4 regions of the Sphingobium aromaticiconvertens genome follow, and region 1 is predicted to be linked to each of the others. Evidence: riboswitches for the same ligand, from Rfam matches in the RefSeq annotation. Region 1 holds a riboswitch; each other region holds the start of a gene.
What was found. A riboswitch is a leader RNA that binds a small molecule or an ion and turns the genes downstream of it on or off. The one in region 1 is predicted to bind cobalamin.
Positions count from the first base shown of each region.

Region 2: linked by a shared signal. The riboswitch ahead of WFR25_RS11555 (TonB-dependent receptor) and the one ahead of WFR25_RS03370 (DUF1636 domain-containing protein) in region 1 are both predicted to bind cobalamin.
Region 3: linked by a shared signal. The riboswitch ahead of WFR25_RS23700 (TonB-dependent receptor plug domain-containing protein) and the one ahead of WFR25_RS03370 (DUF1636 domain-containing protein) in region 1 are both predicted to bind cobalamin.
Region 4: linked by a shared signal. The riboswitch ahead of WFR25_RS09950 (cobalamin biosynthesis protein CobG) and the one ahead of WFR25_RS03370 (DUF1636 domain-containing protein) in region 1 are both predicted to bind cobalamin.

Region 1 covers NZ_JBANRJ010000001.1:657,256-662,871, reverse strand. Annotated here, with positions in the region: gene WFR25_RS03380 (FecCD family ABC transporter permease) at 1-472, shown strand, start outside; gene WFR25_RS03375 (ABC transporter ATP-binding protein) at 466-1,245, shown strand; cobalamin riboswitch at 1,278-1,472, shown strand; gene WFR25_RS03370 (DUF1636 domain-containing protein) at 1,662-2,078, shown strand; gene cobT (nicotinate-nucleotide--dimethylbenzimidazole phosphoribosyltransferase) at 2,075-3,091, shown strand; gene WFR25_RS03360 (histidine phosphatase family protein) at 3,088-3,654, shown strand; gene WFR25_RS03355 (adenosylcobinamide-GDP ribazoletransferase) at 3,654-4,382, shown strand; gene WFR25_RS03350 (threonine-phosphate decarboxylase) at 4,379-5,362, shown strand; gene cbiB (adenosylcobinamide-phosphate synthase CbiB) at 5,355-5,616, shown strand, end outside.
Region 2 covers NZ_JBANRJ010000001.1:2,403,632-2,409,247, reverse strand. Annotated here, with positions in the region: partial or broken gene WFR25_RS11575 (2-hydroxyacid dehydrogenase) at 1-441, opposite strand, end outside; gene WFR25_RS11570 (CbtA family protein) at 483-1,214, opposite strand; gene WFR25_RS11565 (CbtB domain-containing protein) at 1,230-1,457, opposite strand; gene WFR25_RS11560 (histidine phosphatase family protein) at 1,684-2,235, shown strand; cobalamin riboswitch at 2,302-2,561, shown strand; gene WFR25_RS11555 (TonB-dependent receptor) at 2,739-4,865, shown strand; gene WFR25_RS11550 (hypothetical protein) at 4,852-5,616, shown strand, end outside; gene WFR25_RS11545 (hypothetical protein) at 5,583-5,616, shown strand, end outside.
Region 3 covers NZ_JBANRJ010000001.1:4,878,449-4,884,064, reverse strand. Annotated here, with positions in the region: gene WFR25_RS23710 (DUF4198 domain-containing protein) at 1-98, shown strand, start outside; gene WFR25_RS23705 (FAD:protein FMN transferase) at 206-1,078, shown strand; gene WFR25_RS23700 (TonB-dependent receptor plug domain-containing protein) at 1,111-3,057, opposite strand; cobalamin riboswitch at 3,233-3,484, opposite strand; gene WFR25_RS23695 (TonB-dependent receptor) at 3,664-5,616, opposite strand, start outside.
Region 4 covers NZ_JBANRJ010000001.1:2,076,920-2,082,535, reverse strand. Annotated here, with positions in the region: gene WFR25_RS09955 (precorrin-8X methylmutase) at 1-454, opposite strand, end outside; gene WFR25_RS09950 (cobalamin biosynthesis protein CobG) at 454-1,584, opposite strand; cobalamin riboswitch at 1,838-2,053, opposite strand; gene WFR25_RS09945 (energy transducer TonB) at 2,130-2,864, opposite strand; gene WFR25_RS09940 (TonB-dependent receptor domain-containing protein) at 2,869-4,980, opposite strand; gene WFR25_RS09935 (DUF4198 domain-containing protein) at 5,109-5,616, shown strand, end outside.

The sequences.
Region 1 (5,616 bases):
GGAGATCATGACCTGGCTGCTGGGTTCGATCGAGAACCGGTCCTTTCAGCATGTCCTGATCGCCCTGCCCTGCATCGCCATCGGCATCGCGCTGCTGTTGTTCGATGGCCATGCGCTTGATGCGCTCACGCTGGGTGAGGATGGCGCGCGGGCGCTGGGCGTCGATTTGCGGATCACGCGGCTACGCCTGCTGCTGGGCGTCGCCATCGGAGTGGGAGGCGCGGTCGCCGTGTCGGGCGCGATCGGTTTCGTCGGCCTGATCGTACCCCATCTGATCCGCCCGCTCACCGACCGCGCGCCATCGTCGATCCTTCTGCCCTCGGCACTGGCGGGCGCATCGCTCCTTGCGCTGGCGGACATAGGCGTGCGCCTGATCCCGTCGACCAACGAACTGAAACTTGGCGTGATGACGGCGTTTCTGGGCGTCCCGGTCTTCCTCTTCCACCTCATGCGGGAGCGGCGGATATGGTGACGATCCAACTGGATTCGGTCAGCGTCAGCCTTGGCCGCCGCCAGGTCGTGCGCGACGTCAGCGCCGCGCTGGAGCCGGGCAGGCTCGTCGGCATTATCGGCCCGAACGGCGCGGGCAAATCCAGCCTGTTGCGCGTGATGCTGGGCCTGATCCCGGCCAGCAGCGGCAATGCTCTGATCGATAGCAAGCCAGTCGCGCAGATGGCCCGCGCCGCCGTGGCGCGCAAGGTCGCCTATCTTCCACAGGGGCAGACGCTGCATTGGCCGCTCAGCGTCGAACGGCTGGTCGCGCTGGGACGACTGCCGCATCTGGCGCCCATGTCGTCGCTGGCGTCAGACGATCTGGCCGCTGTCGATCGGGCGCTCGATCGCGCGGATGTCACCAATCTGCGCTACCGCATTGCCACCGACCTTTCGGGCGGCGAGCGCGCAAGGGCATTGCTGGCCCGCGCGCTGGCGGTCGAAGCGCCCGCTCTGGTCGTGGACGAACCGCTGGCCTCGCTCGATCCGGGCCATCAGATCGATGTTATGGCCCTGTTGCGGCGGCAGGCGGATGCGGGTGCGCTGGTGGTCGCGGTCCTCCATGACCTGACGATGGCCGCGCGCTATTGCGACCGGCTGCTGCTGATGCATGGCGGTTCGCTTGTCGCCGACGGCGCGCCGATGGAGGTACTGACCGCCGAGCGGCTGCGATCGGTCTATGGCATCGACGCCCTCATCGATACATCTGGCGCCGCGCCCATGATCGTCCCGATGGACAGATTGCCCGATTGACAGATTGATTGACGCGCAATGAAGCGCTGAGTAAGCGTCGGCCCGCGACAGGTTCCCCTGAAAATGGGGATGAAAATGGGAACGGGGTTCAAAACCCCGGCTGCCCCTGCAACTGTGAGCGGCGAGCCATCGACCACAGGCCATTGGGATTGTCACAATCCTGAGAAGGCGGTTCGAACAGGTGTTGACCCGCAAGCCAGGAGACCTGCCCGTCGCGGTCGTCTTTCGTGCGGACAGGGGATTCCGGGCGAACGGGGGTAAACCCGACAGGCGACATGTCAGGGCCGCTTATGCGCGGGCCATGTCGTGCGTCGGCATGTCTCGTGAACGTGGCCCGTTGTCATGGGTGCCCGTTTGATGTTGCCGTACATTATTATTTCTCCCTTCCTGCCGACACCAATGCGCGCGTCGAAGGCATGATGAAGTTCAAGCCGGTCGAAGATGGTCCCGCCATCGTTGCGTGCAACACCTGTCGCCATTCGGGCGAGGCACGCGAAAATGACAGCGGGACGCGGGGCGGCGCCCAACTGGTTGCTGCGCTTCGGACGGTCAAGGCGTCGGACCCGCGCTATGACGGCGTTACGGTACAGGAAATGCCATGCCTGTTCGCCTGCACCGAATTTTGCACCGTCCATCTGCGCGCGCCCGCCAAGGTCGGTTATGTGCTGGGCCGCTTCACGCCTGACAAAGAGGCCGCCCGCGCCATTCTCGACTATGCCGTCCATTATGCGGCGAGCGAGCATGGCCGCGTTCCGTTTGCACATTGGCCGCAGGGCGTGAAGGGCCATTTCATCACCCGCACGCCACCCCAGGGCTTTGTGGTCGAGGAATGAGCGGCTTTCCCACAATTGCGGCGTTCGAGGCTGCGCTGATTGACCTCCCCAAAGTAGATGCCACCGCACAGGAGGCCGCACGGGCGCGACAGGCCCAACTCACCAAGCCACTTGGCTCGCTGGGACGGCTAGAGGACATTGCGCTGTTCCTGGCCGGGTGGCAGGACCGCGAGCGTCCCGTGTTGAACAGCATGCGCGCCGCCATCTTTGCGGGCAATCATGGCGTGACGATCCATGGCGTCAGCGCCTTCCCGGCGGACGTCACCGCGCAGATGGTCCGCAATTTCGAAGCGGGCGGCGCCGCGATCAACGCCCTCGCCAAAGCGGTCGATCTTGACCTGAAGATTGTGGCGCTGGACCTTGATCGGCCCACGGCGGACTTCACCTGCCAACCCGCCATGACGGAAGCGGAGTGCCTGACCGCGCTGTCGGCGGGCGCGGATGTCGTGGAACCCGGACTCGACCTGCTGGTCGTGGGCGAAATGGGAATCGGCAATTCGACCGCCGCCGCCGCACTGTGCATGCGGTCCTTCGGTGGATCTGCCGCTGACTGGGTCGGCCCCGGCACCGGTATCGATAGCCAGGGCATCGCGCGAAAAGTGGTCGTGGTGGAACAAGCCATCGCCTTTCATGCCGACGCGCCCATGACGCCGTTTGAAACGCTGCGGCGGCTTGGCGGACGAGAGATTGTCGCCATCGCCGGCGCAATCGTGACAGCACGGCAGCGGCGCATCCCTGTGGTTCTTGATGGATTCATCAGTTGCGCGGCGCTGGCGCCGATCGCTACAGCCTGCCCGGCCATCACCGATCATTGCATCGCGGGGCATCGTTCGGCCGAGCCGGGCCACGGCCGCCTGCTGGATCGGCTGGGCCTTGCGCCCCTGCTCGCACTCGACATGCGGCTGGGTGAGGGCAGCGGCGCGGCAGTCGCCGTCGCGGTGATCCGATCGGCGCTGGCCGCGCATGAAGGCATGGCCACCTTTGCCGAAGCGGGCATTTCCGGAGCGTCATGACCGGATTCCTGCTCCATCTCCTGCGTCACGGCGCGCCTGAAATCACCGGGCGCATGCTGGGGCGGACCGATTGCAGGCCGACGCAGGAAGGCATCGCCGCCTGCGTCGCGCAGGCCAAGGGGCTGGACATCGACATCCATATATCGTCCGACCTCGCCCGTGCGCGACAACCGGGCGAGGCACTGGCAGCGGCATCGGGCCAGCCGCTGATCGTCGATCCGCGCTGGCGCGAACTCGATTTTGGCGACTGGGACGGCATGAGCAGTGCAGAGGTCGACCCGGTGGCGCTGGGGCAGTTCTGGAGCGATCCTGATGGCCGTCCACCACCGGGCGGCGAACGCTGGTCGGCCCTGACCGACAGGGTTAGCGCCGCGATCCATGACCTGACACCACGCCCCACGCTTGTCGTCACCCATGGGGGAGCGATGCGCGCGGCGCTTGCCCTATTGTGCGGGTTCGATGCCCGACAGGTCTGGGCATTCGACTTGCCCTATGCGTCCCTCCTCTCCCTCCACATCTGGCCGGGCGAGACGCTTTCGGCGCAGATAGCAGGATTGCGGTGATGAAGGGTTTCATCCTCGCCCTCCAGTTCCTGACGCGTTTGCCAACGCCGCGCGTCATGGCGGATGAGGCCGCTTTCGCAGCCTCCATACGTTGGTTTCCCGCCGTTGGACTGGTGATTGGCACACTCGTCGCGGGCGCCGCATTTGCCGGTTCCAGATTCGATCCGTGGTTGGGTCCGCTGGCAGCGTTGGGCGTCTGGGTGGCCGTTACGGGCGCGCTACATCTCGATGGGCTGTCGGACCTGGCCGATGCCAGTGGCGCGGCGCATAAGGACAGGGAGCGCCTTCTGGCCGTTCTCGCCGATCCGCATGTCGGTAGTTTTGGGGTAGTCGCTATCGCCCTTCAGTTGATCGCCAAGCTGATCCTGCTGCACAGCGCTGTCGAAGCACAACTATTCTGGCCGCTCATCCTGATCCCCTTTGCCGCCCGGATCGGCCCGCTGGTCTGGACGATCTGGCTGCCGCCACTGCATGAGGGGCTGGCATCGCGTTTTCGGGTGGCTGTCCGTCCTGCCGACATGGCAGTGTGGACTGTCGCGCTCGTCGCTACCGCTTCTGCGTCGCCCTCCATCCTAATGACTGCCCCCCTGATCCTGTGGTGGGGCTGGCAGCTTCGCCGCACCATCGGCGGCATTTCGGGCGATGGTCACGGCGCGGGCATCGAACTGATCGAAACGGCCCTGCTGCTCAGCATGGTTATCCTCTTTCACCTGTGGCCCCGCATATGAACGGCTGGACCTTCCATGGCGGCAGGCTTTCGAAAGCCAAAGCGCATTTCGGCAATGTCGGCGCGCAGTGGCTAGACCTTTCCACCGGCATCAACCCTCATGCCTGGCCGGGCGTATCGAATCTTTCGATCGACTGGCGGTCCCTGCCCGATGTCAAGGCGCTGGAGGCGTTGGAAGCCGCAGCCGCGCATCATTTCGGTGTCGATCCCGCGCATATCTGCGCCGTGCCGGGCACGGAGGTCGGACTGCGGATGCTCGGCGATTGCCTTCCCGGCCCTGCCGCCCATGTCGTGCCGTCCTACCGCACCCATGGCGAGATGGTCATGGGCAGCCGCCCGATCGCCATCACCGATGTGGTGACCATAGCGGGTTCGACACTCATCCTCGCCAATCCCAACAACCCCGATGGCCGGGTTCTAACCGCGTCTGAACTGGCCGGAACATTGCAGCATATTTCGGCCACGGCAGGCTGGCTGGTGATCGACGAAGCCTTTGCCGATGCAACGCCGGACATCAGCCTTGCCAGCCAGATCAGCGACGATCGACCACTCGTCATCTTCCGGTCATTCGGCAAATTCTTCGGTCTTGCAGGCGTTCGTCTGGGCTTCGTTCTGGGACCGCGCACGCTGATCGCACGCTTCCGCGCGAAGCTGGGGAGTTGGCCGCTATCATCAGCGGCGATCGCCATCGGCGCAGCCGCCTATCGCGATGAACGATGGATCGAGGATATGAGGACGCGCTTGCCGATCGATGCCAAGGCGTTGAGCGACATGCTGTTGCGCCACAGCCTCAAGGTCATCGGTGAGTGCCCCCTCTTCGGCCTGATCGAAGTGGATGACGCCGCAACAGTCTTCGAAAGGCTTGCACGCCGCGCCATCCTCACTCGCCCGTTCGATCACAACCCTTCCTGGCTTCGGATCGGCTTGCCCGACAGCGAAGAGGCGCTGGCCCGTCTGGACGACGCGCTCACATATGGCTGATCCCATTGCCCTGACCGCTTTGCTGCTGGATGCCGCCATCGGCTGGCCGCAGGCGCTTTATCGTTGGGTCGGGCATCCGGTCGGGCTGTTCGCACGGATCATCGAGACATGTGAAACGCGGTGGAATAAGCCCGCGCGATCCGACGCATCTCGCCGGGCGCTGGGCATATTGACCGTAGCGATCCTCATCCTCATGGCCGGTGGCCTTGGCCTTTTGCTGCAAGCCCTGCTTGTTCGGCTTCTGGGTCCGTGGA
Region 2 (5,616 bases), 1.7 Mb from region 1:
CGACAGTGCGACCGTGCAGATTACGGCCGATCAGCCCCTCCAGCGCGAAATTATTCTCCCGCACGCGCGTCCAGGCCCGTGCAATCTTGCGGTCGAGCGCCAGCAGCAGGCCGATCGTGAATTCCGCAACGGCGTGCGGGGAATAAGCGGGCACCCGCACAACTGCGATCCCATACTCTTCCGCCGCGACCAGATCGACATTGTTGAAGCCAGCACAGCGCAGGCGACAACACGCGTTCCGCCATCCGCCAACATCTGCAAGATAGCGCGATCGAGGCGGTCATTCACAAAGACACAGACAGCCGGAAAACCGCGAGCAAGCAGGGCCGTACTGTTGTCGAGCCGCGGTTCAAGGAACGTCAGCTCGTGCCCGAACGCCCCATTGGCGGCCTTCAGAAACCGCCGGTCATAGGATTTGGTACCGTAAACAGCTGTCTTCATGCGATAAGCTTACAGCGCATCCCGGAACGATCAACGACCTTTCAGGACTGGCGCGCTCTTCCGGCGAATAGCCGTTCCGCAAGCCAACCGAAGACGATGCCGATGGTGGCCCATAGCAGCGCTTGCGTCCCCAGCGCAGCGACCCGGAACTCCCAAAGCAGCACAGCCGGATAGTGTTCGGGCACTTCATTGACGGCGGGCAAGGCGACCTGCACCAGAGCGATCAGGACGACATAGACTGACCCAGCCGCCAGTATTCCGTTGAAGGCGCCATTCCGCCGCGCAACGCCCCGTCCGATATGGACGGAGAAGACCATCCCCGCGATCGAAAAGGCGATCATCGCGAAATAGACGAGGGTGCGAAACCCGACCGTTTCATGTTGTCCAACGGCAGGCGGCGTTGGCGGATATTTGAGCGCGGGAACCAGCGCGATGGCGATGAACGCCCCGGCCGCCAGCAATAACGCCAGCGATCGTGGGCCAAGACGGGACAACCGACCATAGACCAAAGCGAACAGCAGCGAGAAGATACCTCCCAGGGCCGCGCCATAGAGGGTGATGGCCGTGAACAAACCCAACCCCTTTTGGGTCGAGCGGCTGACCAGTTCGACGTCTTCACCCGCGCCCATTACGTGGTGCCCATGCGCCTGCGCAGCCTCGAAGGCGATGGCCAGGTCCACCTGCGGTTCGGCGAACAGGCGCGCAAACAGCGTTGCGAGCACAGCCGCTATTACGCCGGCAAACATGCCGCGTATCAATAGATTACGTACCATGGCTCAGACCCCGCCTTAGTGGCAGGGAAAGCCCAGCAAGTGCCGCCCATCATGTACGAATTCATGGATATACATGCCCTTGAACAGCGACAGGGCGCCTTGTTCAGTGCTGACGAAATAGAGGAAGATCATCGCCAGCAGCAGGCCGAACACTGCCCAGGGCGCAATGTCGCGTAGGGGAATGGCGGGCGCATCGCCCACCGGGATGAAGATATCGTCTGCGAACAATGCGGCGGATGCCATGATCATGCTCCTTTCGGGATATACGCGTCCCGCGGGGTTTCCGTGCGTCCGAGGAAGGTCTGGCTCTCGTTGCCATCCCCCTCGACAGACGGGCATGGTGAACGATAACAGTGGCGCGACCGCGCCGGAATTACACCGGCTTCTTCCTCGATCTAACGTGAATGCCCTAGGCCGGAACGATGGCCCCCGTCAATCACCCCCCTCTCAAACACAGTGGAGACCCTAACTGTCGATTCACCTGATCCTGCTATGCCACGCCGCCACTCGCGCCATGCGCGAGGGTGCCTTTCCGGGGCATGACGATCCGATCGACGGCGGCGGCCTCACCAAGACGCAAGCCCTGCGGATGGAACGACGCGACTGCCTGACCAGCCCATCACTGGCCGCTCGTCAGACCGCCGACGCATTGGGCATTATGGCGAAGACCGACATTGCGCTGCGAGATATGGATCATGGCGACTGGGCAGGCCGTGCGCTCGGCGATCTCCATGCCGATAGCCCCGATTTTTTCGCCAACTGGATGGCCGACCCGGCCAGCGGCGCACCGGGTGGTGAGTCGCTGGCAACGGTGCGGGACCGGATGGCGGACTGGCTCGCCGATCAATGCGCCGGGGGCGAAGACAGGCTGGCGATCACCCATCCCATGGTGATCCGCGCGACCATCGCAGCCGCGCTGGACATTCCGCCGGAAGCCACGCTGCGCATCGACATCGCACCGCTGTCCCAGGTACATCTGTCGTGGAACCGCGTATGGCGGTTGCAGGCGATCACATCATGACGCTTGCGATTTCAAAACCCTGCTCATATGCATGCCGCGTTCGTGCATCGACCATCGGTCGCCTGCATGAACATTGATCGCGTCGGTTCCCCGCAAGGGGATTAAAACGGGAATGCGGTGTGGGTGAGCAACCTTTCGGGGGCGACCATCCAAATCCGCAGCTGTCCCTGCAACTGTAAGTGGCGAGCGCGATATACATGAGCGGACGGGCAAGTTCCCGAGCCGCCAGCCACTGGGCCGGACGATAAATCCTGCGAGGCCTGGGAAGGCCGTATATCAAGCGATGACCCATGAGCCAGGAGACCTGCCGGCGTCTGGTCGCTCTTGCCTTGGTCCAGGGGATGGCCGCGGCACGGTGAACTCCGTCTGAGCGACGAACGAGCGGCTGGGGCCGCATCGGTTCTGTGTGTCGGTCCCCCCTGGCGTCCGGTCGATGCATGGCGCCGACCGTTCGTGAACGGCACGCCCCCGCCCAACGTCGTTTGACGCCGACGGGGGATAACATGAACAATTTCACGCTGGCTGCGTTTGCGGCCCTTACTCTAGTTGCGCCCACATTTGCTCACGCCCAGCAACCCGCCGCCGCGCCGGATGCGGAGAGCGAGACGATCATCGTCACGGGCGTCGTCGATCAACTGCGCCTGAACATCAAATCCGACAGCGCCAGCCGCCTTGGCCTGACACCACTGGAGACGCCCGCCAGTGTCGAGACGCTGGACGGCGATGCGATCCGCCTGCGCGGCGACCTCACCATTCAGGATGCGGCGGCGCGGGCCACAGGCATCGTCAACACGTCCGGCGTCTTTGGCTATGGCCTGTCGGCGCGCGGTTTCACCGGCCAGAACTCGGTGATGACCCTCTATGACGGGATGCGGATGTATAACAACACGCTGACCTTCCCGGCCGACCCGTGGATGGCGCAAAACGTGGAAATCCTGCGCGGCCCGGCATCGGTCCTTTATGGCGAGGGGGCGATCGGCGGCGCGGGGAACGTGACCCGCAGGCAACCGGGCGACACGCTGGAGATTGGCGGCCGCGCAAGCGCTGCGTCCTTCGACACCTATAGCATCGCGGCTGGAGCGGGCGGACCGATCAGCGATGTCGTCGGCTTCCGCGCCGACGCCAGCTATCGCCGTTCGGACGGCTGGATGGATCGGGGAGACAACAGCGCGCTAGCGCTGTCAGGCGCGATCCGGTTGAAACCCGCATCCGACCTCAGCATCACCCTGTCGCATGATTTCAGCACGCAAAAGCCGCGCACATGGTTCGGCGTGCCACTGATCGACGGCAAGCTGGATCGGTCGATCCGACGCAACAACTATAATGTCACCGACGCAAAGCTGCGTTTCCGCGACAATTGGAGTCAGGCCAAGATCGAGTGGGGTCCCTCCGACGCCATCACCATCCGCAGCACCTTCTACCATCTGTGGGCGAACAAATATTGGAACAATGCGGAGAATGTCACCTATGTTCCGGCGACCGCGACCACGCCCGCGCAAATCCGCCAGTCCAGCTTTCTGGAACTCTATCATATCCAGAAACAGACCGGGAACCGCACCACCGCGAACGTGAACCACAGTCTGGGCAGCCTTGAAAACCAGTTGGTCATCGGCTTCGACGTCAACCGCATCCGCTACAAGAATGTCAGCAATAGCGGGAACAATGCCACCCGCCTGATCGACCTCATCAACCCGGTCTCCGGCCTGTTCATCGACCAGCCCACCGCGACGACCAAGCCGCGCTACACCAACAAGATCCGGCAGTATTCGATCTTTGCCGAGGACCGGCTGAAGTTCAGCGAGCAATTCTCGCTGGTTGGTGGCCTGCGCTACGATCGGCCGGAAATCACAAAGACCGACTATGTGAACGCCGCCAATAATTTCACCGGCACGCCCGATGCGGTCACATGGCGCGTGGGCGCGGTCTATAATCCGATCCCCACCCTGTCGCTCTACGGCCAATATGCGACCGCCGCCGATCCGGTCGGCGCGCTCGTTTCGACCAGCCTCACGCAGAGCAGTTTCGATCTGTCCACGGGCCGCCAATATGAGGTCGGGATCAAGCATATCTTCTGGGGTACGCGCGGGCAGTGGACGCTGGCCGCCTATGACATCATCAAGAAAAAGCTGCTGACCTCCGACCCGTTGATCCCGACCATCCAGGTCCAGGTTGGCCAGCAATCATCAAAGGGCATCGAAGCGTCCTTGTCGCTGGAACCGATCGAGCGGCTCACCCTCTCCCTCAACGGTGCGGTGCTGCGCGCCCGCTATGAAGATTTCGCCGAATCCGTTGGCGGCGTCCTGTTCCAACGCGCGGGCAACCGACCCACCAATGTGGCGACAAAGACCGCCAATGCCTTCATAAGCTGGGAATTTGCCGATGGCTGGATCGCCGATGGCGGGGTCAGCTATGTCGGTAAGCGCTATCAGGATGCCGCGAACACCCGCGTCATCCCGTCCTATACGCTGACCGACATCGGTATACGTTGGCAGTTTATCGAGGGCGCGAGCGCCAGCCTGCGCCTGCGGAACGTCTTCGATGAAACCTATGTGCGGGCGACCTATGGCGCATCGCAATGGGTGCTGGGCGATCCGCGCGCGGTGGAGGCGAGCATCCATGTCGCCTTTTGACGCGGCGCTGGTCGCCAACGGGGGCGCGCCATACGCGCTTCCCCGCCCCGCTTCTTCGAAGGCCGCATGGCGCGCGACGAAGCGATGGCTCTATTTTTTCCATCGCTGGACCGGTATCATTCTGTGCCTCTTCTTCGCTATCTGGTTCGTGTCGGGGGTGGTGATGATGTACGTCCCATTTCCCTCGTTCCGCGCACCCGAACGGATCGCCAGCGCTCCGCCGATCGACTGGGCGCGGGTCAAGGTGGGACCGGACGTGGCACTCGCCAGCCTGAAACAAGCCACATTCCCGTCCGAAATGCGGATCGGCATGACGGGTGGCGATCCCATCTATAGCTTCGTGACCAAGGACGGGCGGCGCGCCGTATCGGCACAGATAGGCGCGGAAATTCGGTCGGTCGATGCTGTGCGAGCAGGCGCGATCGCCGCCGTCCTTGTCCATGCTCCAGTGGAATCGATCTCGCATGTCGATCATGACCAATGGGTCGTCACGGGGGCCTATAAAAAGATGGCGCCCTTTTGGCGGGTCCGTCTGGCCGATGCGGCGGGAACCGACATCTATGTCGCGCAGAAAACCGGCGAGGTCGTTCAGAACACGACCGCGCATGAGCGGTTCTGGAACTGGCTGGGCGCGGTGCCGCACTGGATCTATTCACGGCGCTGCGGGTCCATCAGAACCCATGGCGGCATGCGGTCTTGTGGACGTCCGGCATCGGGATGCTGGGAGCGATCGCTGGCATCTGGATCGGAC
Region 3 (5,616 bases), 4.2 Mb from region 1:
CTGCGGGCGCTTCGCCAGCCCCGCGTCCTGCCGCGCCGGCCGGCCCGCCCGCGCGCCGCGCATCCTATGTCACGACGCTGGAAGTGCTCGCGCCCTGACCGTCGCATCGACCGGCTTGCGGGTCGCTATTCCGGCCGACCTGTCGCCCGACCAGTTTGCCGGGCGGATGCGCCATGGTCCCGTCGTTCGCCTTGCCGGGCTGACGATGGGCACCAGTTGGTCGGCGCAGCTTGTTGATCCGCCCTCTGACTGCCTTGAGGCGATCGAGGCTGTTCTGGCCCGCGTCATCGCCCAGATGAGCAACTGGGAAGTGGCATCGGACATCAGCCGTTTCAACCGGACGCTGGCGGGGGAATGGGTTGCGCTGCCCGAGGATCTGATGACGGTAATGCGCGCCGGGCTGGACATGGCCCGGATCAGCGACGGCGCCTTCGATCCCGCGATCGGCCATGCCGTGGAGGCGTGGGGTTTTGGCCCCTCACAGCGTATCGGTACTGCCCCCGTCGCGCCGGTCGCGCCGCCGTGGCGGACCATTGAACTGGCAGACGGAGAGGCGCGCCGCCTGCGGGATGTCGCGCTCGACCTGTCGGGTATTGCCAAGGGGTTTGCCGTCGACGCCATAGCTGACGCGCTGACGGCCATGGGTATCGTCAGTTTTCTGGTGGAGATTGGCGGCGAACTGCGCGGGGCGGGAGTGAAGCCCGACATGCAACCCTGGTGGGTGGATCTTGAATCGCCGCCCGGTCTGGCTCTGCCGGTCCTGCGCGTGGCGCTCTGCGGCCTGTCGGTCGCGACCTCGGGTGATTATCGCCGCTTCCGTCCTTCCGCCGATGGCCGCCTGTCGCACAGTATCGACCCAGCCAGCGGCGCGCCGATCGCCAATGACGTGGCCTCCGTGTCGGTCCTGCACCCGCAGGCGATGCTGGCCGACGCCTGGGCGACTGCCATCACTGTTCTTGGTCCCGACCGGGGCATGGCGCTCGCTACTCGCGAAGGGCTGGCTGCGTTGCTGATCCGGCGCGAAGGGGCGAGGGGGCGTGAATATATGACCCCCGCGCTCGCCGCGATGCTGGACTAGGGGGGAGAGCGCCCAGGCCCTCCCCGTCATCTTTAGAAGCGCACGCGCACACCGCCATAGGCTGCGCGACCCTGCGTGGCGAAGCTGAACACTTCCTCATACTGCTCGTCGGTCAGATTCTCGACCCGACCGAAGATCGCAATATTGTCCCGCAGCTTATATTCGGCGTTCAGGTTGACGAGCACATAGTCACGCAGGCTGACCCGAACCGGGATAAAGCTCGGATCAGTAAAGGCCACATCCTCCTGCCGCCCATTATAACGCAGCGTCAGCGTGCCCGAGAAGCGCTGGTCGGTGCTAAAGACGGTCGTGTTGAAGCTGCCGATATGCTTGGGCCGCCGGACTTCGACGATGCCATCCTCTCGGGCTTTCAGATAGGTATAGGCGGCGTCCAACCGGATCTGCGGGATCGGCCGTGCGCTGACGAAAACCTCCAGACCATGCTGTTTGGAGTCGGTGGTGCGATTGCCCGGCGTCGCGATGAAATCGGGTGCGGGGTAGGTTGTGTAAATCTCGTCCTTCAGCTTGCTGTCGAACCAGGTCGCGCCGATCGTCGCCTTGTCGCCACCGATGCTCTGTTCGATGCCGGCTTCCCAGCCTTGCGACTTTTCAGGCTTCAGGTTCGGGTTGCCGATATACTGGCCGTCGGTAAAGCCAAACAGTTCGAAATAGCCGGGATTCTTGACGCCCGTGCCATAGGCGCCACGGATGCGCGTGCCGGTGGCGAAGCGATAGCTGCCCTGCGCGCGCCATGTGGTGGTGTCGTCGAAGCGATTATTTTCATCCCGGCGTATCGAGGCGCCCAGCGAAAGCGCCTCGTCGACCAGCAGCTCATATTGCCCGACCAGACCGACATTGTCGGTGTGGCGCTTGCCCTGAAAGGCGAAGGGGGAGGGGGTGATGTTCTGGAACTGCTCGCGCTCGACATCGACGGCGGCGGTCAGGCGGTGGACGACCGTATCGGTGCCGAACTTCAGGCTGCTGGTGAACGATCCCTTATAGCGCTGCCCCTTGTCGCCATAATCGAGGCCGGACGCGATAAAGCCTTTGCGCGTTGTGTCAGCGATCTGGCCGGACAGCGCATTGGTCCAGCGACCATCAAGCGCCGTGAACTCGGCGCGCAACAGGCCGTAAAAACCTTCATTCTTCTGATAGGCGCCGGGGGTGTCGACGATGGTGCCGAACAGCGGGCTGGCCGGATCGCTCTCATTGTTGTTGGTGTCCACGTCGGTATAGCTGTAGCGGGCAACCCCGATCAGCTTGAAATTGTCAGAGGGGGACCAGATCAGCTTGGCGCTGAAGCCCGCATTGTCCGACCCGACGTCACGCGTGCCAAGGCGGGCGGTCGGCGTGCCGCGCGTGTGATAATAAGTCCCGGACACCGCGTAATCGAGGGTGCCTGCAACGCCCGCGGTGCGCGCGCTGCCGCTATAGGTGCCAAAGGAGCCCCCTTCCGCGCGGGCGCTGAACCCCGGCGCTTCGGCGCCTGTCAGGGTGATGTAATGAATGACGCCGCCAATGGCATCCGACCCATAGAGCGACGATTGCTGACCGCGCAGCACTTCTATCCGGGCCGCAGGGTCCGCGAGCAGCGTGCCGAAATCATATTCGCCCTGATAAGGGTCGGCCGCCTCGATCCCGTCGATCAGAACCAGCACATGGTTGCCCTCCGACCCGCGGATGCGCACCTGCGTCGGGCTGCCGATCGCGCCGCTACGGCTGATCGCCAGGCCGGGCACGTCGCGCAATATGTCGGACACGATGCGCGTCTGGCGATTGTCGAGCGTCTGTGCCTCAAGCACCGTCACCGATGCGCCGAGCTGACTCACTGGCACGCCCTCGCCCGATCGGGAGGCGGTGATGACGATTGGTTCGCCCGCATAGCCCATCGGGAGTTGGTTGGGATCAGCCTGGGCAAAGGCGGGTGTCGCCACTGCTATGGCCAAAAGCGACACGAAACTGGTCTTGAACATGGTCATTCCCCCGCGCCTGAGCATGAGGCGGCGGGGCGTGCCGATCAGGGTTGATCGGTCGATGCGCGAAGACGGGTGGGCGCTTGTCGCCCGACACCACGCACTGATGCGGCCCCGGCCGCACAGGTTCGTCGCTCAGACGGAGAAAGACCGTGCCATGACCATCCCCTGGACCAAGGCAAGAGCGACCGGTGCGCTGGCAGGTCTCCTGGCTCATGGGTCATCGCCTGATGCACGGCCTTCCCAGGCTCTGGATGCTGCTGCATCGTCCGGCCCAGTGGCTGGCGAAATGACCTTTCCGGTCTTTCACCCCTATGCATCACGCTCGCCATTTACAGTTGCAGGGACAGCCTCGGATCAGGACAGCACAGGCCATCCGCACCGCGTTCCCATTTTAAACCCCTTGCGGAGTACCGGCGCGATCATGCCCGCTCGATCGGAAAAACCGGCGAGCAGGCAAACGGGCCGTTAATTGAGATTGGCTAACTGCGCAAGGACCGCGATGCCCGGCAGCATGGCGACGAGACATCCACGCACTCGGGCTGGCGGGCTGGCGGGCTGGCGGGCTTGCAGGGGACCAGGCCTCAATGACGCACGGCCTGGCCGATCCTTCTAACCTCCAAAGGCATAGCGTAGGCGCAGGCCGTACATACGCGGCTGACCGTACAGATAGGACACGAAGCCGCCGGAGGCGTGCATGTCATTCACTGCGACGGCGTAGCGCTTGTTGGTGACATTGGTCGCAAATAGCGACAGGTCGATCGGGCTGCCGGCGACCTCACGCCAGTTCAGATTGAAATTGAGCAACTCGTAAGAGGGTAGCGTGCCGTAGGTCGTGCTGAAAATGACCTGCTTGTCGATATAGCTGTAGGTTGCCGAGACTGACACGTCCCCGACGCTTTCAGGAAGTGGCAGCGTGTACGTGCCGGTGAGTGAAAGTTTATGCTTGGGGGTGTAGGGGGCGGGTTGTCCGGGGTTGATCGGAATGAACCCGTCATAGGGACTATCGGCGGGGAAGGTGGGGGTTACGGTCGTTTTCAGCTTCGCATCGATATAGGCATAGCTTGCATCGATGCGAAAGCCGGCGACCGGACCAAGGCTTGTTTCGACCTCGACCCCTTTCAACCGCGATTGCCCGATATTGACGATGGCGTTGTTCGGCGGCGCCGAGCCGCGCGCTGGCGAGGATGTGAGGCCAAGGGCTATCTGCTGGTTCGACAGATCGTTGTAGAAGCCCGCAAGGTTCAGATTGCCGGGAACAGCGCCGTGCCAACTCGCTTTCACGCCGATCTCATAGGCCTCCACCTTTTCTGGATCATAGGTGGTGAAACCACCCGCCGCGAGCGGATTGACGCTGCCCTGCCGATAGCCGCGCGCATATTTGGCGTAGATGAGGAAGTCATCCATGGGCGTATAGTCCAGCCCCAGCAGCCATGTGGGCGCGTCGCTCCTTTGGACGGGTCTGTCGAGGCACTGGTTGAGGCTGGTGATCGGAGGATTGCCTGCCGGGCGCAACGTGGGATTGGCGCAGCGGCCGACGGGCGCCGATCCGGCCGGGAACAGGAACTGGGCGTTCAGCGCGCGTGCCCGCGAAACGTCCCAGGTGTAGCGGAACCCGCCGGTCAGTTTCAGATGGTCTGTCAGGCTGTAGGAGGCCTGACCATAGAGCGCGTAATTGTGGAAAGAGGCGCGGAAGCGCTGGATCGTAAGCGAGCCTGTCGTGCCGGGGAAGTTCGCGCATTGAAAGGCGAACCTGTCTGTGCAGATCAGCCGTGTCGCGGCATAGATGCTGTTGTCGCCCAGCGGATTGCTAAGCTCCAGATAACCGCCCGCCTGCCAGTTCAGCTTGCCGCCAAAACCGCGTCCCTGAAACTGCAATTCCTCGGTGACGTTCTCCTGATCGGCGAGCGAGCCGCCCGGCGGCGCGAAGGATGTGTTGAACGAGCCATGCGCGCCGGTCAGAGCGCCGCCCGCGACCACGGCGCCTGTTCGCGGGTTGGTCTGCGACGGGGGGACGATCGCATCGACGCCAAAGAAGTCCGACCGGATACGGTTATAGAATTGCGAGTAGCTGGCGATGTTCTTGACCGTAAGCTGGTCGGTCGCCTGCCAGGTCGTCGTGTTGATGATCTGCCATTGGCGCACCAGGCTGAGCGGGTCGGCGACGGCGGATTGGACCGCGAATTTGCTCTGGCCCCGTTGTCGATCGATCTGATCGCAAATCGGTTGGCCTTGCGGAAAAATGGCGTTGTTGCAGGCCGATACCTGGGGCAATTGCCCGTTGGTGCTGGAATGGAGATAGGAAAGGATGGTGTAGTTTTCGAGATTGGGCGTCAGGTCGATGACCAGGCTGGCGCGCAGCGCCCAGTAATCGAGATCGGCGAAATCATCCGGCCCGATGCCCGAAATATTCTTCATATAACCGTCGCGGACCTGCCGGTCGAAGCCGATCCGCAGGCGAGCAGTGTCGCCCAGGGGTGTGTTGATAACCCCTTGCAACCGCCGCAGGTCATAATTGCCGACCGATCCTTCCACATAACCCTCAAAATCCTCGCCGGGACGCCG
Region 4 (5,616 bases), 1.4 Mb from region 1:
CCGGGTCTTCCAGCATATTGAGCAGATGGAACAGGGCCGTGGGCGCATTGCCGATTGCCACCACCGCTCCAGCGAGATGCGGACGCCAATGTTCCAGCGCCGCCGCCGACCGTGTGTTAGCCATCGCCCGCGCCCGTTCGGGCACGTCGGGATCGTGCAGCGTGCAGATGATGGCATTGTCGGCAGACAGCCGGGCGCGCGTGATCCCCTCGCTCACCATCCGCGCATCGCACAGGATCGGCGCGCCATTCGCCATGGCCGCCCCCGCCGCCGTCGCGAAGTCCGGCGAGAAGCGGATATGGGCGGCGAGGCCCACCAGCCCGGCGGCGTGGATCATGCGGACCGCTATCCGCTCTTCATCCGCGGTGAAGCGCGCCAGATCGGCCTCCGCCCGGATCGTCGCAAAGGATTGGCGGTAGATTGCCGCGCCATCGGTTTCGTAGATATGCGGCATCAATCGGCTCCGAAATGGGCAAGCAGTTGGTCCGTTCGCAGGCTTGCCCGGATAGGCGGATCACCGGCACGGGCGTCGAACGCCAGATCGAACAGGCCATCGCATCCGGTGAGGGTGACATTGGCAGGACCGACACGGGCGCAGCCCTTCGCGCAGCCCGACATATGCAGACGGCCCGCGATATGCGGGGCAAGGCGCATGGCCAGGGCGCGGGTTTCCACCGTCGCCTGCGGACAGGCTGGCGCGCCGGGACAAGCGTCGACACGCAGGGCTGGATCGGCGGCGTCCGTCACGAAGCCCTGGGCATCGACCGACGATGCGCCTTCCAGCAACAGGGTGCGCCATGGCGTGACACGCGCAGCCTCTGCCCCGCTATCCGTCATTAGCGCCGCAAGGGCGGATGCCTCCATGCTGCCAAAGGGAACGCCATAGACGCAGCCCAGTGCATGACACCCCGGCAGTATCGCCGGGCGGGTGGGCGCCGGACGAACATGCCCCTGCGCCCATGCGGGCAAGGGTATGGCGTGACGGGACATCCTGCCCGCCTCCGCGCCGCCGGTTTCCACGAACCAGTGCGCCAGCGCAACCATTGCGTCCGCAGCCTCGTTCACCGCGACCGGCACGCCTAACTCCCGCCCATCTGCGCGCAGGATCAGGCCTCTGCTCTCGCCCCGTTCGATCCGAAAATCCGCCGGATCAGCACCCAATATCGGGGCCGTGCCAGCATCGACGGCAAACCCGACCTTCGCAGGCAATTCGGGCAGGGCAGCCAGCCGTGCCATCAATCCGTTGGCGACCTGCGCGCTGTCATCACCCCGCCGCCAGTCCGGTGCGATCAGGATAGTGCGCCGCGCCTCCATCATGGGATCGGCACCCACCAGATCAAGGTCGACGAGCCTGTCCAGCAAGGCGGACATGGCGCTGTCGCGCAAGCCCCGGATTTGCAGGTTGGCACGGTTGGTGACATCGATCAGGCCATTGCCAAAACGCGCAGCCACTTCGCACAGGCCCACCACCTGTTCGCCCGTCATCCGCGCCAATCGCGGCCTGACGCGCACCAGCAGGCCGTCGCCCGCCATCATAGGACGCCAGGCGGTCGGGCACCATCCGCTGACGGCATAACCGCTCACGCGCGGCGATCCTGACGGACGAGCGCCGCGCCTGGCTCACGGGTCATGAAGCGCTTCGACGCGACGCGCATTGTCCACTCCACCCCACGCCGAGCAACGAAAACCGGGGCTTGCCGACACCATGTCGGTCGATGCGCGAGACGGGCGGGCGCAAGACAAAAGCGCCCGTCATTACGCACCGATGCAGCCCCAGCCGCAAAGGATCGTCGCTCACGCGGAGTACCGAGCCGTGACCATCCCCTGGACCAAGGCAAGAGCGACCGGTGCGCTGGCAGGTCTCCTGGCTCGCGGGTCAAAGCAGGATGCACGGCCTTCCCGAACATGAAGTCCAGTGGCTGGCCCCCTCGAAAGGAGCCTTGTGCATCGCACTCACCGCTTACAGTTGCAGGGACAGCTGCGGATTTGGGGTCGCCCCCGCACCGCATTCCCATTCAAGCCCCATCGGGGCACCAGCGCGATCAATACGGACTGGTACGAAGCCAGCCTGCAACGTCGCCTAGAGCAAAAAATTCAGTATGCCAATTGCCCAACTGTTCGAGGAGACGTCAGACCGGCAGGATGAACTCAATCGGTGCGGTGAATTCAATGCGCTCACCGCCGATGTCGCGGGGCGCCTTGGGGAAAGGCGAGGCGCGCTGCATCATCGCGGCGGCCTCTTCATCCAGCGACGTCCGCCCGGAACTTGCGATGACATTGCCTTCCAGCAAAAGTCCGGCACGGTCGATCACGAAACGCACCCGCACCACACCTTCCTCGCGCCGCATACGCGCGCGGCGGGGATAGAGTTTATGAGCGTACAACCACGACCGTACTCGTGCGGCATAGCTATGGCTGGTGCCAGCAGGAGCGTTCACGTCCAGCCCATCTGCCGTTCCCCGCCGCACGGGTGGCGCGGGCGGTGCGGATACCGCCACGGCGGCAGAGGGAATATTTGCCGTTGCCGCCTGCTGGACGGGCGCCGTCGCCTGCAACCGGGGCGCAGTAAAGGGCAGCGCGACCGGCACAGGTACACGCACGGGAACAGTCGGAGCCGGGGGCGCATCCTGCGCTGCTTGCGCGGGTGGCGCAGGCGGCTGTTGCACCGCCGCCTTCGCTTCCTCGGCGCCCTCCTCCGCGCCCTTGAGCACCGCCAGCGACATCACCGTCAGCGATGGCTCGTCCGCCCTTTCCACCTTGCGCCCCATGCCAAGGTTCAGCAGCGCTGCGATCAACAGCGCATTCACCAGCAGCGAAGCCACCGCCGGAAGGCCGATGCGGAAAGAATGCCGTCCCCCAGCCATGGCGTCAGAAAGTGTTCGCCACGGTGAACTTGAACGTCTGCCCTTCCGCCGCGAGCGAGGACAGATGGCGGCGATATTGCCTGTCGAAGATATTGTCTGCTGCGATCCGGAACTCGAACCCCTCCGCCGGGCCGCTACGCGGTTTGAACGAGAGGAATATGTTTTGGACACTATAGCCCGTCGTAGCGATACCAGATCCGGCGGAGGAGAAGGGACCGGTCGTGACCTTGTCCTGCCGCTCGGCAAATTCGCCGGTCCAGCCACCCGACAGGCCGGTGTCCGCGTCGGCATAGCCCAGCGTCAGGCGATAATCGTTCGCCGGGATGGTATTGAGATAATTGCCCGTCGCCCGGTCCTTGCCGTCGATGAAGGAGGCATTGCCGCGCGCGAAGAACCCGCCGACGCCATATTCCGCCTCGACCTCCACGCCCTTGAAACGCGAACGGCCGACATTGGTGAAATAGGGTGTGCCGACGGCCCCCGCCGCGTTGATGATCAGATCCTTGACGTCATTGCGGAAGAGAGTGGTCTTCAACCGCAGCTTGTCGGTCCTAGCCGCCAGGCCGTCGAAGGACAAAGTGAAGCCCCCTTCGATATTCTGCGATTTTTCGGGGCGCAGATTGGGATTGGCCGGACGCGTGGCGCTGCGCGTGAAGGTTTCGTCGATATTGGGCATCCGCACAGTGCGCGCCACCGATCCAAAGACGCCGAACCAGTCGGTCAGCGAATAGATGGCGGCGAGCTTGGGCGATACGCCGCTATCCTTCACATTATTGGTCAGCACCGTGCCACCAACGACGGTCGCGCCGGGCTTCAGGTCCGTCCAGTCCACCCGCACGCCGGGAATGATCATCAGCTTGTCGGACCAACTGATTTCCAACTGCCCGAACAGGCCATAGCGGGACATGTCGCCTTCGGGATGCGTGCCCGCGCCCGGCGTCACCGTCCCGTCAAAAGCGACGCGTGGATTGCGGCGCTTCTGCTCGCTCCATTGCGCGCCGACGATCAGGAAGCTGTTCCAGTCGCCGCCCAGGTCGAACTCGCTGGTGTTCTGGATCTTCCCCTGCCAGCTTTCATAGGAGAAATCGGAATATTCCAGGTTCGCGCCCAGAAAGGTCGTTTCGGTCTGATGGACCTTCGACAGCGAATAGGCGACCTGCGCCTCGACATTCAGCAGCTTGCTGCCATTGAAGTCGTTGACATAGCCCAGCACGGCAGTCTTGTCGTGGACGCGGCGGCGCATCAGCGAACTGCCGGTAGCAGCCGAAATCTGGTCATAAACCTGCGGCGCGTCGCTGATCCAGTCCTGATAGGACGCCCAGATCGCGTGCTTCTTGTTCCCGCCGATCGATACCCGGCCCTTGACCAGCCAGCTATCCGAAAGAGTCGCCGAGGCGGGCACTATATCGCCATTGCCGCTGCGATAATCGTCACTGCGGCGGTAGTTATAACTGCCCAGCAGTTCCACGCCTTCGGTCGGCTGCGCGGCGACGATGCCCGAAAGCGTATGCGCCTCCGCATTGGTTTCGGTCGCGGCCTTCAGGCGAACGGCCAGCGGATCGCCATCCTTCAGGAAGTCGGACGCATCCTTGGTCGTGAAATTGATGACCCCCGCCAGCGCGCCCGCGCCGTACAGGGTCGAAGACGCGGGGCCGCGCAGCACTTCCACCCGCTTGTAGAGTTCAGGTTCACTGAACAGGGCGCCCATCCGATATTGTTCGTAGAATTTGGTGACGCCATCGACGGTCATCAGGATGCGGTTGTCGGAATCGCCGATCGCGGTGCCCATGCCGCGAATGTTGAACCCCTGCCCCAACTGGCCGACGCCACCCTGTACGTTAACGCCCGGCATAGCCTCCAGCAGATCGCCGATCGTCGTCGCCTGTGTCTGGTCAATGTCTTCCTGATCAAGAACCGTGACGGCCTGCGGCGTGTCGATCGCGACCTTCTCCACCCCGGTCGAAATGACCAGCCGGTCGAGCGAAAGCTGCGTGGTGCCCCCGGCGCCAGTATCGCCCGCCTGCTCCTGTGCGCCAACCTGCTCCTGCGCGACCGCCGCGGCGGGAATCGCCAGCAGAGCGGTGCCCAGGAACAGCAGGCTCTTGGTCGTCTTCATATCTCTTTGCCCCAATGAACGGGCGACCCATCGCCCCCGATGCCGCAGCACCTAGCGCATAAAAATATCATTGCAAGTGATTCTCAATAGCTATATTCGGCAGCGCAACGAAAACAGAGGATCACATCATGCGCCTACTCCGGGGCCGTTCGGCCGCCGCTTTTCTTGCCATCGCCTTTGCAGGGTCGACCACCACCCACGCGCATATGCCCTATGTGCTCCCCACCCTTTTCGATGTGGGGAAAGGCGATCACATCACGGTCGAATCAGCCTTTGGCGAGGATGCGTTCCAGCCCGAAGTGGCGATGCGCGACGCGCCCTTTCACCTTGTCGGCCCGGATGGGAAGGATAGCCCGGTGGGCGCCGTCACCTATCTGCGCGACCTCTCGATCTTTGAAGCGGATGTGAAGGCGGACGGCACCTATCGCGTCACCACCGGCCAGCGGTTCGGCCGCAAGGGCAAGATGTTCAAGGATGGCGACAAGTGGGTCATGCGCGGCGAAGGCGCCGATCCCAAACCCGGCGCGCAGGAAGTCGAGGTGCAAAGCGCCACCTTGGCCGAAGCCTATGTGACGCGCGGTCAGGCTACGCAGGGCGCGCTGAAACCCACAGGCAAGGCTCTGGAGATCCAGCCTG